DNA from 4 places in the Exiguobacterium sp. R-39 genome. Region 3 is predicted to be linked to each of the others. Evidence: riboswitches for the same ligand, from Rfam matches in the RefSeq annotation. Region 3 holds a riboswitch; each other region holds the start of a gene.
The links. Region 3 has a riboswitch for S-adenosylmethionine ahead of mtnK (S-methyl-5-thioribose kinase). Riboswitches for the same ligand answer to the same signal wherever they lie in the genome.

Region 1: it holds a riboswitch for S-adenosylmethionine, as region 3 does, so the genes downstream of both, ACP26N_RS15760 (amino acid permease) here and mtnK (S-methyl-5-thioribose kinase) in region 3, are expected to answer to the same signal.
Region 2: it holds a riboswitch for S-adenosylmethionine, as region 3 does, so the genes downstream of both, metK (methionine adenosyltransferase) here and mtnK (S-methyl-5-thioribose kinase) in region 3, are expected to answer to the same signal.
Region 4: it holds a riboswitch for S-adenosylmethionine, as region 3 does, so the genes downstream of both, ACP26N_RS14340 (alpha/beta hydrolase) here and mtnK (S-methyl-5-thioribose kinase) in region 3, are expected to answer to the same signal.

The regions. Positions count from the first base shown of each region.
Region 1 covers NZ_CP187965.1:3,021,680-3,026,218, reverse strand. The annotation lists gene ACP26N_RS15775 (GntR family transcriptional regulator) at 1-588, opposite strand, end outside; gene ACP26N_RS15770 (ketopantoate reductase family protein) at 775-1,683, shown strand; gene ACP26N_RS15765 (polysaccharide pyruvyl transferase family protein) at 1,883-3,301, shown strand; SAM riboswitch class I at 3,411-3,512, shown strand; gene ACP26N_RS15760 (amino acid permease) at 3,597-4,539, shown strand, end outside.
Region 2 covers NZ_CP187965.1:2,329,603-2,334,141, forward strand. The annotation lists gene ACP26N_RS12240 (serine aminopeptidase domain-containing protein) at 1-225, opposite strand, end outside; gene ACP26N_RS12245 (GNAT family N-acetyltransferase) at 309-794, opposite strand; gene metK (methionine adenosyltransferase) at 932-2,140, opposite strand; SAM riboswitch class I at 2,268-2,394, opposite strand; gene pckA (phosphoenolpyruvate carboxykinase (ATP)) at 2,627-4,195, shown strand; gene ACP26N_RS12260 (EAL and HDOD domain-containing protein) at 4,253-4,539, opposite strand, start outside.
Region 3 covers NZ_CP187965.1:438,947-443,485, forward strand. The annotation lists gene ACP26N_RS02365 (1,2-dihydroxy-3-keto-5-methylthiopentene dioxygenase) at 1-302, opposite strand, end outside; gene ACP26N_RS02370 (methylthioribulose 1-phosphate dehydratase) at 318-938, opposite strand; gene ACP26N_RS02375 (2-hydroxy-3-keto-5-methylthiopentenyl-1-phosphate phosphatase) at 935-1,594, opposite strand; gene ACP26N_RS02380 (2,3-diketo-5-methylthiopentyl-1-phosphate enolase) at 1,591-2,781, opposite strand; SAM riboswitch class I at 2,862-2,963, opposite strand; SAM riboswitch class I at 3,172-3,274, shown strand; gene mtnK (S-methyl-5-thioribose kinase) at 3,353-4,522, shown strand; gene mtnA (S-methyl-5-thioribose-1-phosphate isomerase) at 4,519-4,539, shown strand, end outside.
Region 4 covers NZ_CP187965.1:2,759,560-2,764,098, reverse strand. The annotation lists gene rho (transcription termination factor Rho) at 1-229, shown strand, start outside; gene ACP26N_RS14355 (type B 50S ribosomal protein L31) at 327-572, shown strand; gene ACP26N_RS14350 (DedA family protein) at 608-1,258, opposite strand; gene ACP26N_RS14345 (thymidine kinase) at 1,436-2,056, shown strand; gene ACP26N_RS14340 (alpha/beta hydrolase) at 2,124-2,882, opposite strand; SAM riboswitch class I at 2,945-3,048, opposite strand; SAM riboswitch class I at 3,298-3,401, shown strand; gene ACP26N_RS14335 (methionine ABC transporter ATP-binding protein) at 3,488-4,519, shown strand; gene ACP26N_RS14330 (methionine ABC transporter permease) at 4,509-4,539, shown strand, end outside.

The DNA of each region.
Region 1 (4,539 bases), 500 kb from region 3:
TTCGATGTAGAGTGCATGGTTCTCGAGAATTCGGTCAAAATCTTCGATGTCGTCTTCGATTCGTTGACGCATCGACAGCAGGATGAAGCTTTCCATGACAGGTTTGAGATTCTGCCACATCATGCTGACGTATCCGTGGTCAATCGACCGGATGATTGTTTCATGGAACAGAACATCCTGATATGAAAATTCATCTGCGTCTTTGTATTTGACGGCAATCTTCATCATTTCAAGCACCTTGCTTAGCTCCCGAACCAAATCCTGACGATTCATCTTAACAATCCGCTCGAAGACGAACGTCTCGATTAAAAGACGGACATCGTAAATTTCCTGGATGTCTTGTTTGGACAGTCCGACGACAACGGCGCCCATCCGTTCCAGCCGGATGATGCGTTCTGACGCCAACACCTTCAGGGCATCCCGGACAGGAGATCGGCTGACGGAAAAATCAGCGGCTAATTTGTTTTCAGATAAGACGGTACCGCTCTCAATCTTGCCGGAAATGATCCGCATGCGCAGTTCATGGGCGACACGATCACCGGCGGAGGCTTTTGATAACCATTTAATCGGGTATAAAAGATCGGACATAAAAAACACCCTCTTTGTCGAATAAGTATACTTGTATACAAGTAGTATAAACGAGGAAAACTAAAATGCAAGCGCTTTAATTAAATTGTCATCTTTATCAAAATTGCGGCTTTTCGATGTGATAGGCTAGAGAACGAAAGCGTAGAACAGATTGTAAGACATCAGTCAGATGGAGGGATAAAATAAATGAAAATTTTAGTAGTCGGTGCAGGAGCCGTCGGAGGTTATTTCGGAGCACGGTTGGCGGAAAAAGGGGAAGATGTCACATTTTTAGTGCGTGAACGCCGGTTTGAAGAATTGTGTGCAGGACTTCATGTCAAAAGTCTTCATGGGGATATTACCTATTCTCCGCGCCTGATCCGGACCGGAGAAAAAGGAACGTTTGATGTCATTCTTTTATCGACCAAGGCTTATCATCTGGAGCAGGTGTTAGAGGACATCAAACCGTTCGTCGCAACTGATACATATATTTTGCCGTTGCTAAACGGAATGGCACATTTAAAGCAACTGGAGCAACACTTCGGAGCGGAACGTGTACTGGGCGGACTCTGCTTCATCGAATCAACGCTTGATGCACAAGGACACATCGTACAGACGAGTCCGTCCCATCATTTATTATTCGGTCCGTTACCGGGAACCCGGCCAGACCGTTTGGAAGAACTGAAGCAGCACCTAGAGGGGACACTAGCGCCGATTAAATACTCGGACTCGATTACCAGCGATATGTGGAATAAGTATCTGTTCATCACGACGTTTTCCGGTGTGACGTCGCTTTTCCGTTCAGCAATCGGTCCGATTCGTTCGCAGGAAGAAGGAATGATGATGATCCGCCGCCTGGCAACGGAAGCCAAAGAAGCGATGGAACGCCAAGGTGCTGTGTTCAGTGATGGGATTGAACAGATCCAACAGCAACAGATCGCACAAATGGATGAAACGATGAAGTCGTCCTTACAACGTGACATGGAGAAAGGTAATGAAGTCGAGTCAGCTCATTTGTTCGGCACACTTCTTTCGAAAGATGAAGCGACGCAAGTGATGTTGCCGGCGATTTATGCAAATCTCGAAATTTATCGTATGTCGAGAAAAGATGTTTAACTAGTTGTTATATAGGGAATGTTTGTTAGGTTGTATTGAGCCTATATTTTTCATAATCCACAATAATGTGTAATTTTCAGCTATTCGTTGACTTGCTGAATTGCATTCAACTATCCTTGAAAAGACAAGATGGTTAAAAAAGCAAAATATATTTTATATTTTTTAAATGAAAACAGAAGTGAGAGGGGAATTATTTTACATGAAACGTATTATTATCCGTGCGGGTATGACACCGTTTGAACAGTTCGACGCAGAATATTTGATGAAGCATAACTCAATCGGAGGGAACGTCGGAAACCTGATTTATCAATACAGTATTTTCCGCACCTTGATGACAGAGGGCACGACGATCACACCGGATTACTACTACTATGAAGAAGAGCGTGCAGATGAAATCAATGCGAACTTCGATTTATATGTCATTCCACTCGCTGATGCATTCCGTAAAGAATTCGTCCCGACACTTCGTAAATATACAAAATTGATTAAAAAACTAAAGATTCCGGTCGTCGTCATCGGTGTCGGTTTACGCGCACCGTTTGAAGCGAATTTAAACGACGGTTTCTCATTTGATGAAGACGTTAAAGCGTTTGTCAGCGCAGTTCTTGAGCGCTCAAGCATGCTTGGACTTCGCGGCGAAATCACATCAAAATATTTGACGCGTCTTGGTTTCCGCGAAGGAATCGATCACAAAGTCATCGGTTGCCCATCGATGTATGCGTTTGGTCGTGATTTGAAAATTCGTGAAACGAATATCACAAAAGATTCAATGATCGGTGTCAACTCGTCACGTCTTGCACCGCAAAACGTCCTTAACTTCATCACACGCGGAATGGAAGAGTACCCGAACCACTACTTCATCCCGCAATGGATGAAAGAGTTGCGTTTGACGTACACAGGAACACATCCGATTGCTGACTTATCCGTCACGAACTATCCGGTCAAGATGTCGGATCCGACTTACATGAACGACCGTGTCCGCTTCTTCTTAAACGCGCAGACATGGATCGACTTCTTGAAAGAAGCTGACTTCAGCTTCGGAGCACGTCTTCACGGTAACATCACGGCAACACTTGCCGGAACGCCAAGTATTCTGATTCCGAAAGATGCACGGATGCGCGAATTAACGGATTATCACCAATTGACACACATTTGGGCAAATGACATCACAGACAGCACACGCTTGTCGGATGTGATTGAGTCGGCTGACTTCCAAAGTCCGACACGTGTTCAAGCACGTAACTTTGATAACTTCGTGGAATTCCTGAATACAAATGATCTAGAACACATCTACAAAGAAACGAACTATCCGGAGAACGTTCCGTTTGATCGTGAAATGGCCAAAGCAGAGTTGCTTCCGGTCGTTAAACCGATCACAGGAATCAGTATCGAAGAAGCTGTTTCACGTTTTGAATCATACTTCCCAGCAGAAGAACAAAAAATCGTGGCAGCTCAAAAACGCGATAAAGCGAAAATGGCTGAAAAAGATAAGAAAATCAAATCACTTCAAGGCAAGTTGAACAGTCAAACAAAAGAAATGAAGCATCAACAAGGCACATTGAACCGGAAAGCGGTTCGCATGGCATTGAAGACAGCTGATTTGTTTGCGAAGAAATAAGCGACAGACGTCTTATACCGTTTTGGTGTAAGGCGTTTTTTTTTACATGATAAATTCTGAATTGTGTTGACAATTCAAAACAGGGTTGGTACTGTTATGAAAAATTACATTCTTATCCAGAGAGGTGGAGGGACTGGCCCTTTGAAGCCTCAGCAACAGGTCGAAAGATACTGTGCTAATTCCTGCGGGTGTTGTACCCGATCGATAAGCTTCCTTTGATTGTCGACCGACGCACCCATGCATGTGGGTGCGTTTTTTTTTAGTTTAACGAGAAAAAGAGGAGTGTGGAGGAGCAATGAAAGAAGGAACGTTTCGGCGGAAAATGGAATCCCGGCATATCGTCATGTTGTCACTCGGAGGTGTCATCGGGACCGGATTATTTTTAAGTACAGGCTATACGCTCGAGCAGGCCGGTCGGGTCGGCACGATTTTATCTTACCTGGTCGGAGCGCTGGCGGTTTATCTGGTAATGCTTTGTCTAGGGGAGCTGGCGGTACATATGCCGGAGACGGGTGCCTTTCACAGCTACGCGACGAAATATATTGGATCCGGAACAGGCTATACCGTCGCCTGGCTTTACTGGCTGACTTGGACGGTCGCGCTCGGTTCGGAATTTACGGCAGCCGGTTTATTGATGCAACGCTGGTTTCCGGATGTTCCGGTCTGGCTGTTCAGTGCTTTATTCGTCGTCATGATTTTAGGCATCAATGTCTTGACGGTCCGCTTGTTCGCGGAAGTTGAATTTTGGTTTTCTGCCGTCAAGGTGCTGACGATTTTAGTGTTCATCGTCTTAGGAACAGCAGCAATCGTCGGATTCTTGCCCCTTGCGGACGGCTCACAAGCACCGCTTCTCGCTCCGTTGACGGAGGGGGGCCTGTTTCCGAACGGAGCGTTCGCGATCTTGATGACGATGCTTGCCGTTAACTTTGCCTATTCCGGAACAGAGTTAATCGGGATTGCAGCAGGTGAGGCGGTCGATCCGAAACGGACGGTTCCTCTCGCCATTCGAACAACAGTCTTCCGGCTCGTCTTATTTTTTGTCGGGACGATCATTGTTCTTGCGATTCTGTTACCAAATGATTCAAAAGGAGTGCTTGAAAGTCCATTCGTTGCTGTGTTTGAACGGATCGGTCTTCCGTTTGCAGCAGACATCATGAACTTCGTCATCCTGACCGCGATTTTGTCAGCAGCGAACTCGGGTCTGTACGCCGCATCACGGATGCTCTGGTCTTTATCCG
Region 2 (4,539 bases), 1.2 Mb from region 3:
TCCCATACTGCAGGCAATGATATGAATCGGTAATTTCCGCTTACCGGCTTCGCGTAGTGCTTCTTTTAATAACTGTTGATGTTCTTCAAACGATACACGACGGGGTGCGTCGACCAAGAGGACCTCATATTCGTGCTCTAAGACACGAATCAGTGCTTCACTTGGCCGGGCACGTAATTGGAGTGGATATACAAGAACGATCACTCCGGTTGGTTGTTCTACCACAAACTCACCTCTTCATTCGATATCTGTTTAGTATGCAACAAATCCGACTTCAGCCAAACCGCCTTAAGTCGGATTCCGTTTCTTTAATATATACGTTGTAGTCGCGTCACAGGTTCCACCTGTCCGAAGACTTCCTCTGTCGTCTCGCTGATTTCCTTAAATCCGTATGAAGTCAAAAAGTGACGGGCTTTATAGTTTCGGGATTCAACATACACTTCAATCGGAGACGCCCCTTGCAATTCCAGTTCGCGGATCAGCCGGCGTCCGATTCCGTTTTGCTGGTATTTCGGCAAGACATACAGCCGGACGATTTCCCACGTTCCATCCACATCGATGGCGTGGATAAAACCGACGATTTCCCCGTCGATCAGTCCGACATTGAAGTATTCTCCACGTGCTTCTTCCGCTGTCCGGATTGCTCGGACCACTTCTTCCTGCGGGTACGCTTCTTGTACGAAATGGGCTTTCGAACGCTCTGAATAGATTTCCTCATATGTGTCCATCCAGGACGTGAGCGCAATATCATGAATGCGTGCTGCATCAGCCGGAACTGCTTCGCGTATCTCCATACCGAAATCCCCCTTTTCCTTTTACAGGCTCATGTTCTTTTACCCTTTTCTAGAAATTTCAGTCGTTTCCCTGCAAAGTTCCGGAGAAACAAAAAAAGTTCAGAAACACCCTTAAAAGGGAGTTTCTGAACTCAGGATTATGCGAAACGTTTTGCCTGCTCTTCAAGAGTAGCGGCTTTATCTGTTTGCTCCCATGGTAATTCGATGTCTGTACGACCGAAGTGACCATAAGCTGCTGTCTGACGATAAATCGGACGGCGGAGATCAAGCATCTTGATGATCCCTGCAGGACGGAGATCAAAGTTTTCTGCGATTAATTCAACGAGTTGCGCTTCAGGAAGTTTTCCTGTACCGAACGTATCGACTGCGATTGAAACCGGGTGCGCCACACCGATTGCGTAAGCAAGTTGAACTTCTGCTTTGTCCGCAAGACCAGATGCAACCAGGTTTTTCGCGACATAACGTGCTGCGTAAGCAGCTGAACGGTCGACTTTCGTTGGATCTTTACCAGAGAACGCTCCACCGCCGTGACGTGCATATCCGCCATACGTATCAACGATGATTTTACGACCTGTCAACCCTGCATCTCCTTGTGGTCCGCCGATGACGAAACGACCAGTCGGGTTGATGAAGAATTTTGTGTCTGCATCGATGTACTCTGCCGGGATGACCGGTGCGATGACATGTTCTTTCAGATCAGCTTGAATTTGCTCAAGCGTCACTTCTTCTGCATGTTGTGTCGAGATGACGATTGTATCGACGCGAACAGGTTCATTGTTCTCGTTGTATTCAACCGTAACTTGCGTTTTACCATCCGGACGGAGGTAATCGAGTTGCCCCGTTTTGCGGACCTCTGCCAAACGACGAGCCAGTTTGTGTGAAAGCGAGATTGGAAGTGGCATGAGTTCCGGTGTTTCTTTCGTTGCATAACCGAACATCAGACCTTGGTCTCCTGCTCCGATCGCATCGATTTCTTCATCGGACATGTTTCCTTCGCGTGCTTCAAGCGCTTGGTCCACACCGAGAGCGATGTCTGCTGACTGCTCATCGATTGATGTCAATACAGCACAAGTGTCTGCATCGAAACCGTATTTAGCGCGTGTATAGCCGATTTCACGAATAGTTTCACGAACGACTTTCGGGATATCCACGTAAGTTGATGTCGTGATTTCTCCAGCTACTAATACGAGTCCTGTCGTGACAGAAGTTTCTGCCGCAACACGTGCGTTTGGATCGGCTGCAAGAATTGCATCCAAAATTGAATCCGAAATCTGGTCACAGATTTTATCCGGGTGACCTTCAGTTACTGATTCCGACGTAAATAGTCGGCGATTAAGGTTTGTCATGTTTGACCCTCCCAAAAAAGAATTTGACGGTGTACTCATTTCCCCTAGTTGAGTGGGACGGTAAAATGAAAAAAACCTTTCCATGTCCAAAAATGGTCAGGGAAAGGTTGTGCGTTCTTCCTTTACCCTCTTATCGTTCGAAGTGTTTACTTCGCTTCAGGAGAGCACCTTTTCCTACATTAATGATGAAATTAATATAAGACGGTTGCCGGGTTTCTTCGGGCCTTGTTCCCTCCACCTGCTCAGAATAAGAGTATCCGTTACGAATTACATGATATAAACTTGTGCTCACTCTGTCAAGCAACGTTTTAATTTCTAGTCGAAAAATTTCGGAAGAGATGTTAAACTGTTAATGCTGAAAGCGTTTCCAGATAAATAGAAATCAGCGCAGGAAAATGATTGCCCTGTCATTAGTATGTCATATATAATAAATGTGTCATACTAATAGTAGAGCTAAAACCAACGTAGGGGAAAGGTGGGGTCAGGATGCCGATGACGGTCCTGAATATCGAAGAGCTACTCAAGAAGGAGCATGTGTTCAAACAACTGTCAGTTGCTGAACTAGTCGAACATGCGATTCGCAACAAAGAAGGAGTTCTTGCAGAAAATGGTGCTTTGTCTGTAGAAACGGGGAAATTTACAGGTCGTTCACCGAAAGACAAGTTCATCGTCCGTGATCAATCGTGTGAGATGCATATCGATTGGGGTCATGTCAATCAACCAATGGAATCGGACAAATTCGAGCAACTGTTACAAAAAGTTCTTCGTTATATGAACGAAGCAGATCAACTTTACTACACAGAAGCTGCTGCTGGTGCCGATACGCATTTCACCCTTCCAGTGCGCGTCGTAACCGAATATGCTTGGCATAATTTGTTTGCGAAACAGCTATTCTTACGCGAATATCCTACGGTTGCGGCCTTTGAACCATTTACGGTCGTCTACGCACCACATTTTAAAGCGGATCCGGCGGTCGACGGGACAAACTCGGAGACATTCATCGCGATGTCTTTCGAACACCGTATTGTCTTGATCGGTGGTACAGAGTACGCCGGAGAAATTAAAAAATCAATTTTCTCGGTCATGAACTATCTCTTACCACAACAAGAAGTGTTGTCGATGCACTGTTCCGCCAACGTTGGACACGAAGGGGATGTCGCGTTATTCTTCGGACTATCCGGGACTGGTAAGACCACACTGTCTGCAGATGAGAGCCGTCAATTGATCGGCGACGATGAACACGGTTGGTCCCATGACGGTGTCTTCAACATCGAAGGTGGCTGCTATGCGAAAACGGTCAACTTGTCACGCGAAAAAGAACCACAAATCTTTGACGCCATCCGCTTCGGAACCGTTCTTGAAAACGTCGTCCTCGACGACACCCGGATTCCGGATTATGATGATACCTCACTGACGGAAAATACGCGTGCGGCTTACCCGATCACAGCAATCGAGAATATCGCCATCCCGTCACGCGCCGGTCATCCGAAAACGATTGTCTTCCTGACAGCAGATGCTTACGGTGTACTGCCTCCGATCAGTAAACTGACAAAAGAACAAGCGATGTATCACTTCTTGTCAGGTTATACATCTAAACTTGCCGGCACAGAGCGTGGTGTCACGGAACCGGAAGCAACGTTTTCGACCTGCTTCGGTTCCCCGTTCCTGCCGTTGATTCCAGAAAAATATGCGACGATGCTCGGGGAACTGATTGATCGCCACGGCGTCACCGTTTATCTCGTCAACACCGGTTGGACCGGTGGGGCTTATGGTACCGGCAGCCGGATGAAACTTTCGTATACACGGACGATGGTCAATGCAGCCGTCAACGGCCTGCTCGCAGACATCCCGACAGAAGAACATCCGATTTTCGGTCTGCATATGCCGATTGAAGTACCCGGTGTTCCGACTGATTTACTCAATCCGGTCAAGGTATGGGCGGATTCATCTGTTTACGAACAACAAGCGACTGCACTCGCGCAAAAGTTCACGCAGAACTTTGCACGTTTCGAAAGTGCGACGGATGCCATCAAAGCAGCCGGTCCCCGCGTTTAAAAATGATTGATGATACTAAAAAGGTTGAGCTCCTTAACGGATGCTCAACCTTTTATGTTAGACGATTGAATCTGTCTTATCTTGTAAATGAAGCTCTTTTTGAGAAAGCCAAACTTGGCTTTCTTTTAATAATTCATAAGCGCGGCGCTTCGCAATCCCGAATCGATTGCTCAGCATCTCGAACCGTTCGAACTCTCCCCGGTCTGCGCTGATCGCAAGGAGCAGGCAATCCCGAAACGGATGATCATCACCTTGTAAGACGTTTTTCAAAGCCGGTTCAATCGGAAGCTGATCAATGATTTCATCAATATCGACTGAGAGTAATGCATCAATATGAGACAGTA
Region 3 (4,539 bases):
TGGTGGTGCTCTTTTTGGAAGTTGACGAGCAACTCATCTAAGTTCGGTGTCGCATCGGACAGTGAGATGATATCGGCCGTCTGGTAGCCGCGGCGTTCCGAGACGTCCGTAATTTCCGGCTCGAACGTATCGAGAATCGTTTGTTTGTCCGCGTCCGTCAGCGTATAGGTGTCGACCAGTTCTGCCGGGAGTTTCGAGACATCCCATTGTTCATACAGGACACCACGTGAAGAAAGAAAAGCGGAAACCTCGTTTTGATCCGTATACCGTTCGTTTGTCTTTTGGAAAAGTACTGTTGCCATTTTAAATTCCTCCTTTTAATGAATCGCCTGTCGGCACGTTTGCAGTTTTAACGTGTAGCTGAATAAAAATTCAAAGGCTTCCAACTGTTTTTTCGCTTCAAAGGCAGTCGGTGCCCAGACGGTGATCCCGTGATTGCGAATCAGGACGGCACCGCTTTCCGTTTTTACATGCTTGGCAAACACTGCGGCAAGAGTCGGGATATCCGCATGGTTCGCAATAACCGGTACGACGACTTCCGCATCTTCTTCCCAGCGGCCGAGTGCCTTGATGATTTCCTGACCGGTAAACCGGATTTCCCCGCGGTCTCCGTAGAGTTCTGAAATGACATTGTTGTCGACGGTATGGACATGAAGCGAGCAGCCGGCCGTCGTCCGGTTAAAAACTTCGACATGAAGTAACGTCTCCGCGGAAGGACGTCCGTTTTGTTCGCCGATCAATTGACCGGTCGCGTCAACATGGACGAAATCGTCTGGCGTGTCCTGGCGTTTATCTTTGCCGCTTGCCGTCACAAGAAATTCCGTCGGACTGCTGTTCGTTCGAATGGCGAGGTTACCGCTCGTGCCGGGAAACCAGTCGCGTGCGGCGAACTCCTGCTTGATAGCGCGGAGTTCTTCGTATCGTTTCAAGAATGTCATGCATGCACCCCCGTGGTCTGTAAGTGTTTGACGATGTCATAAAACGTTTCAAACGGCGTATAGGGAATACCGTGCTGTTCACAGAGTGTTATCAGATAATCCCGGGCATAGACGTGATCAGCCTTTTTCGCCAGTTCAAAATCCGTCACGGAATCGCCGATTGCGATGATCGTATCGCCGTCCTGCTTCAACTTCCGGGCGATTGACGTTTTACAACAGCCGCATTGATTGTTGCATGCCGCATCGCAAGCGTGTGGCCATTCAATCCGGACCGTCTCTTCACTGAAGTCACTGCCGTTGCAGTAAATCGTTTCATCTGTCAGTAAACAGGCAAGAATCGGTTGGACAAAAAAGTCAATTCCGCCGCTGACAATCGCAAAGTCGATTCCGTTTGATTTGGCAAAGGCGAGTAAGGTGTCGAAGCCGGGACGGATGACTGCCCGATTAATCAAAAAATCGATATACTCCTGTTTTCGATCTGAGGGCAACAATCGGAACATCTGTCCAACCCCGGACCGGATCGACAGCGACCGGTCGAGCACACCTTTTTTTAATGGTTCAAATGCTTCTTGCGGGGCAAACTCTTTCATCAAGGCGATGATGTTGTCGTGTTCCGTCACCGTGCCGTCGAAGTCACATAAAATCCGAGTCGTCATTTCGTGATCCCCCAGGCGTCAAGGGCGACCCGTAATTCTTCCTGCCGCGTTGCGGCACTTGTCAGCGATTCTCCGGTCAGTGCGGCGTCGAGCGCCTGACGAAATGCAAGGACACCGGCCGCTGCCCCTTGCGGATGACCGTGAACGCCGCCTCCGGCATTGATGACCGAATCGGTACCGAAATCACGGACGAGCTGAGCGACGAGGCCGGGATGGATGCCGGCGGACGGAACCGGCAGAATCGTCTTCGTTTCTCCGATTCGCGTCGCTTCAACGGCGATCCCGCGGGCCAAATCTTTGGCGAGTGCAACGTTACCATAGGGAGACGGGAACAATGTCAAGTCAGCACCGGCCAGTCGGGGTAACGTTCCAAGCAGAACAGGAGCCGAAATACCGTATTCAGGACTTGCGATCAAGGCACCGCTTAAGGCCGGGTGATTAAAAATCGGGACGGAAATGTCCGCATCGGCAGCCAACTCGCGCAGGACATCGAGTCCGTATGTAAACGTGTTGAGCAGGAAGGCCGTGGCACCTGCTTCAATCAGGCGTTTTGCCTGTTCCTTCAAGCCGAAGACGGGACCGCTTAACGTAATTGCATAAAGCGCCCGTTTGCCGGTGCGTTCATAATGGGCGTCGAGGACTTCCCGTCCGATCCGTGCCCGGTCGAGTGCCGGCGTCAACGGATTGTCGTATAGAATCTCATCATCTTTAACGAGATCGATGCCGCCCGCGAGCTGTGCTTCGAGTTGTTCCTGTAAAAAGACGAGGTCCCGTCCGATGACTCCTTTAAATATGCTCATCAACAGGGGACGGTCATGGACCTGAATCAATTGACGGACTCCTTCAATCCCGAATTTGGCACCGGGAAAGTCGTTCGTGAATGACGAGGGAAGCTGTAAGTCGGTTAACTTGATTTGTCCATCGAGCGACAGTTTACCGAAGACCGTCGTTAAGATAGCGGAAAAGTCCCGTGAGACGTTGTGTTCCGGATAACGGATCGTAATGTAACCTTTGCCGTCATGTTCTTCTGTATGGACGACCTGTCCTTTAAAGGATTCCAGTTGTTGTTGTTCCAAGTGATTTAAATCGGTCCATGAACCGACCGTCAGACCGAGCGCGATTTGCTCTGCCCGTTTCGGCAACTGATCAGTCGTTCCGAGTTGGTATGTTGCGGTAATGTACGCCATATGAATCGTCTCTCCCTTATTGAAAAATACAAAAATGGTCCCTCGTCAATGACAAGAGACCATGAAAAATTGCGCGTGGACTCTTATCTGTCAGCGTATTAGCTGCAAGAATTAGCACCGTGCCAAGTGGTCGGTTGCTGCGACATCGTAGGGCTCGTCCCTCCGTCTGCTCTTGATAAGAATTGGATGAAATTGTGAAATCTAATTGCAATTTTTACATGAGATCCATCACTTGTCAAACTATATTTTGAAAATTTATTTTTTTGAAAATACTTCTTCTATAGACGGTTCCGTTTTTGAATCCGTTTCACTAAAAATTGGAATTGACAGACGGCCAGCAACGCACGTAGTATTCAAATCAACATCAAATCACATGACAACTACATATGACTCTTATCGTGAGTTGGCAGAGGGAATTGGCCCGAAGACGCCGCAGCAACCGACCATCCGGCACGGTGCTACATCCAACAGACATTCGTCTGAGAGATAAGAGGACGGAGTATTCTGCCGCGCCTCTTTTCTTTGACGAAAAGAGGCGTTTTTTCGTGTGATCAACAAGGAGGAAACCAGAATGGGATACCAAGCATTTACAGTACAGGACGCGATTGAACGGGTCCGGACACTCGGATTAATCGGCAATGAACCGGTGACGGCAGAAGAGATCGGGGACGGGAATTTAAATCTCGTTTTCCGGATTCAGGAAGGAGAAAAACGGCTGATTTTAAAGCAGGCGTTGCCATATGCGAAAGTCGTCGGGGAAAGCTGGCCGCTGTCGCTCGAACGGGCCTGGATTGAACAATCGGCCTTAAAAGAATTCGCAAAAGTCGCTGTTCCTTTCGTTCCGCACGTCTACCATGCGAGCAAGGAAGAAGCGTTTACGGTGATGGAGGATTTGTCGCATTTGACGATCGCCCGGACCGGCTTGCTCGAAGGGGAAAAGTATCCGTTACTCGCGGAACACATCGGTTCGTACCTGGCGCGGACACTGTTTTATACGTCGGATTTTGCGCTTGGACCGGTCGCGAAAAAACAAGTGGCGCGGAACTACTACAATCCGGATCTCTGTGATATCACGGAAAAATTGATCTTCACAGACCCGTTTTATGATGCGGAAACGAATGCGATTGAAGCAGGCCTCGAAGCGGAAGCGGTTCGGTTATGGCAGGATGCAGAACTGAAACGCGAAGTCGCGAAACTGGAAACACTGTTCATCACAAAAGGTGATGCATTATTGCACGGTGACTTACATACCGGAAGTATTTTTGCTTCAGCCGATGAAACGAAAGTCATCGATCCCGAGTTCGCCTTTTACGGACCGTTTGGTTTTGATGTCGGACAATTCATCGCCCATCTCTGCTTTGCCGCGTATCCAAACTATGCCGAGTTACGGGATGGACGGGTGAAGGATATCGATACGTTTTGGCTGACCTTTGCGTCGACGTTCAAAGCATTATGGGAACGCGAAGCGGTAGAGCCGTTCCGTTCGGCGGGCGGACTTGTCGACGATGTCCTCAGTACGATTTTACAGGACGCACTGGGCTTTGCCGGTTGTGAGTTGATTCGGCGGACGATTGGATTGGCACCGGTTGCGGACCTCGAGAACATCACGGACGCGGGGGAACGACTTGAGCGGAAACGTCATGCGTTACGTCTTGGAGTGGCATTGATCAAACGCCGGACCGAATGCAAGACGTTCACCGATTTACGGAACTTCGATTTGACGGAGGAACTCAGCCGATGAGCCAATTCGTCCAAAGC
Region 4 (4,539 bases), 760 kb from region 3:
CGGAACACGGAAAGAAGAGTTGCTGTTACCGCAAGATCAGCTCGATGCCTTGTGGACGATCCGCCGGACGATGAACGAGTCCAATGAGTTCGTCGACAGCTTCTTACGCAAGATTCGGGACACGAAAAATAACGAAGAATTTTTTGTCGAACTGGAGAAAGAAAAGAAGAAACCCGTACGGCGCGCACCTGTTAAACCACGTGTGACGAAAACCGACACAACGACTTGAAAATAGGTATTGCGGGACATGAAAAAATCGTTTAGTATAGGAAGGTAACTTACTCTGGCTCAGCAAATGAACCAGGGCGGAAGGAGAGAAAACAACCATGAAACAAGGAATTCACCCAAACTACAACAAAGTTGTATTTATGGACTCAACTACTGAGTACAAATTCTTGACTGGTTCTACACGTTCTTCGAACGAGACAATCACTTGGGAAGATGGAAACGAGTACCCACTCATCCGTGTGGATGTGTCTTCGGACTCGCACCCATTCTACACTGGTCGTCAAAAGTTCAACGCTGCAGACGGTCGTGTCGATCGCTTCAACAAAAAATACGGCCGCAAGTAATTGCGACTTCAGTATTAAAAAACAGCCTGTCTCCATTACTGGAGCAGGCTGTTTTTGTATAGACAGAACTTGGCACGGTACGCCAGATACGTTTTTAAAACGAAGGATAGACCGATTCCACCGGCAGCACCAATCAGATACGGAAGTGTATCCGGATTGTTCGCAAAATGTTCGAGTAAAAGACTGAAGGAAAAATGACGACCTAGGAAATAACCTGCTCCTAAAAAGACACTGATCCAAATTAAAGCACCGGTATAGGCATAAGTAACGAAGATCCGGAACGGCATTTTCGAGACGCCGGCAAAAAAAGCGGACAGTTGCCGGAGACCGGGTATGTAATAACCGATGATTAAAACCGTTTTTCCGTAACGTAAAAATCCGGCTTCTGCTTTGAAAATATGTTTTTCAGAAATACGTAACTTCGGAGCCATTCGATGGAGCAACGGCATTCCAAGTTTCAGACCGAGCACATAGCTGATTGTCATTCCGATACAACTGCCGGCATAGGCAGCAAGAATTGTCCCGACGAGCGGCAAATCACCATGATGCATCCAGAATCCTGACATGACGAGTAACGTCTCGTCTGGAACCGGAAGACCGACGATTCCACCGGCTAGAAGAATTGCGAGTCCGAACGCTCCATATTGATGGAGGACTTCATGTAATATGTGATGAATCGGAGTCACCTTCCTTCAAAGAAACTTCTCTTTCAGTGTACAGGAAATACATACCAGTTGAAATGAGAAGATGAAGAAAGTGGCGAATTTGGCAAGGGTTTTTGATTTTTAGAAGTCAATCCTTTTTCTCAATTTAGATTCGGGCTATACTCGTTAAAGTGACTAATTTAGAGGACGGTGTTTACGATGATGCATGTGATCAATCAATATGGTTGGATTGAAGTGATTTGCGGAAGTATGTTTTCCGGCAAGTCAGAAGAACTGATCCGTCGTGTCAGACGGGCACAGTATGGAAAGTTACCGGTTCAAGTGTTCAAGCCGGCAATCGATGACCGGTATCATGAAGAGCATGTCGTGTCGCATATCGGTAACTCGGTCATTGCGATTCCGATGGCGACGAGCCGTGATGTCTATGCAGCAGTGGCGGAAGAGACGCAAATCGTCGCGATTGACGAAGTTCAATTTTTTGACGATGAGATTGTCGCAGTCATCGAAGCACTGGCTCAAGATGGCAAACGCGTTATTTGTGCGGGACTCGATCAGGATTTTCGGGCCGAGCCATTCGGCAAGATGCCTGAATTACTGGCACGTGCGGAATTCGTGACGAAATTACAGGCGATTTGTCTGTCATGCGGAGATCCGGCGTCACGGACACAACGATTGATTGACGGGAAGCCGGCAAACTACAATGATCCAATCATTCTCGTCGGGGCGTCTGAATCCTATGAACCGCGTTGCCGTCATTGTCATCAAGTTCCGGGCAAACCGCAACCGTTACAGGAATGGAAAAAACAACAGCAAAATTGAGAATAGACGATTTGAAAAAGCGAACGATTCTTTGGCCTCACGGCCGGGAATCGTTCGCTTTTTTTTATCAACCGGTTCGTGTCAACCGGCTGAACTGTTCGATGAATTGTAAGGTCTCACGGACAATCGTCTTTTGATCATGGTCAAGCGTCGCGACATGGTACGAGTCGAGCAGACAATAACTGCGTTTATCTGTTGCCCCAATCGTCCGGTACAAATAATCGGAACAGGCCGGCGGGACGACGTGATCCTCAGCAGAATATAAAATAAGTGTCGGAATTTGAATCGTCGCTAAGTGTAGTCGCGTGTCATCAATGAGTCGTAACAGTTCTGAAGCACAAACTGCGGGGACAAGATCATAGATGATTTCAAAAGCGGTCTGCTTGATATCAGGGGTGCTTTCCGGCAGATAGACCGGACAATCGGTGAAGGATAAGGCTTCGTAAGCAGGGACGGACAAGGCGGCATTGATCGTGATGATTCCTGCAATCGGGAGACCTTCAGCGGCAAGTGACAGGGCAAGTGTCGCCCCCATCGATTGTCCGACGATGAAGATCGATTCGCACCGTCCGGCTAACTGTTCGAAGCCGTCACGCAAGCTCTGTTTCCAGTCATCTGCCGTCGTCGCTTCGAATTCCAGGACATCGGTCCCATGACCGTGCAGGCGAGGGGCATAGACGGAGAAACCTTGTTCTGCGAACTGTTCTCCTACAGCCCGAACGCTTTGCGGCGTTGCGTTAAAACCATGACAGAGCAAAATGCCGACGGATCCGCGTCCTAAGGAAAAGGCTTCGGCACCCGGTATAACAGGATAAACCATACTCATCATCTCGTCCTCCATTTCAAAAATAAAAACCCGTTTGGCTTTGGACGCAAACGAGTTTCTCGTGTGTATCATCCAAAGCAACCGCTTTGCTGGTCGGAGCACCTTGCATAACAGCAGGTTGCCGTGGAGTCCTAGAGCCAGGTCTCTCGTCCACTCTTGATATATCGTATAGGAATTGTCGGATTAATCATTGAGAAGATGATAGCATTGGCGGAAATGAATTGTCAAACTCTCTTGAACAGGCGTCAAAATTCAGACAACGATCCAGTTTGTCCCGGGACAACAATCGATATGGGTCATATGGTTTATTTTTGAAAATATGGTTGACCTTTAAAAGATCTTTCTGTAGTGTAAAAATTAGTTTTACGACATAAGTTCAACCGGCAACAACACACATACGAATTTCATACCGCAACACTTATCCAGAGAGGTGGAGGGACTGGCCCTACGAAACCTCGGCAACAGACTCATTATGAGCACTGTGCCAATTCCATCAGACAATTGTCTGAGAGATGAGTCGAGTGGATTCTGCCATTGTGCGGATCCAGGTCTCTTCTTGTTTCTTAAGAAGAGACCTTTTTTGTATTTTAAAGGGGGAACAAGTGGTGATTACATTCAAAAATGTAAAAAAAATCTATGAAACAAAGGAACAATCGATTGCTGCGCTGAACGGGGTCGATCTCGAAATCCGAAAGGGAGAAATCTTCGGTGTCATCGGTTTCAGTGGAGCCGGTAAAAGTTCCTTATTACGATGCGTCAACCTGCTTGAACGGCCGACATCGGGCAGTGTGACGGTCGATGGCCAAGATTTGACGACGCTCTCGGCGAAACAGTTACGGGAAGCCAAACAACACATCGGGATGATTTTTCAGCACTTCAATCTGCTGGATTCGAATACGGTTTTTGCGAACGTCGCAAAACCCCTTGTCTTAAAGGGCGTCAAAAAAGACGAGGTCCATCGGCGGGTCAATGAACTGCTGGATTTCGTCGACTTGGCGGATAAGGCCGATCATTACCCGGATCAGTTATCGGGCGGACAGAAACAACGGGTCGGGATTGCCCGGGCACTTGCCACCCAGCCGTCCGTCCTGTTGTGTGACGAAGCGACCTCGGCGCTTGATCCGCAGACGACACAACACATATTACGCCTGCTGAAACAAATCAATCAGGAATACGGCATCACGATCTTACTGATTACCCATGAGATGGGTGTCATCCGTGAGATTTGTGACCGGGTCGCCGTCATCGAAGCCGGCAAGCTGATTGAATCGGGTACCGTGTTCGACGTCTTCTCGAATCCGCAAACGGCGACGGCAAAAAACTTCGTCCGTTCCGTCATGCAGGATGAGATTCCGGCGTCGGTTCAAAAAGTCATCGATCAACGGGATACCGGGCACCATATCTACAAAATCAACTTCCTCGGGGCAGGGACCGGACAACCGCTTTTATCGCAAGTCGCGAAACGGTTTGATGTCGACCTCAACATCCTGCACGGCAGCATCACGGAACTGCAAAACATTCCGTTTGGCAGTCTGCTTGTTGAACTGATCGGTGATGCGGCGGAAATCAAACGGGTACTGCATTACATCGATCAATCGGATGTCGTCGTCGAGGAGGTGCTCGCAGATGCTGGTTAACTATACGGATATTTGGACCG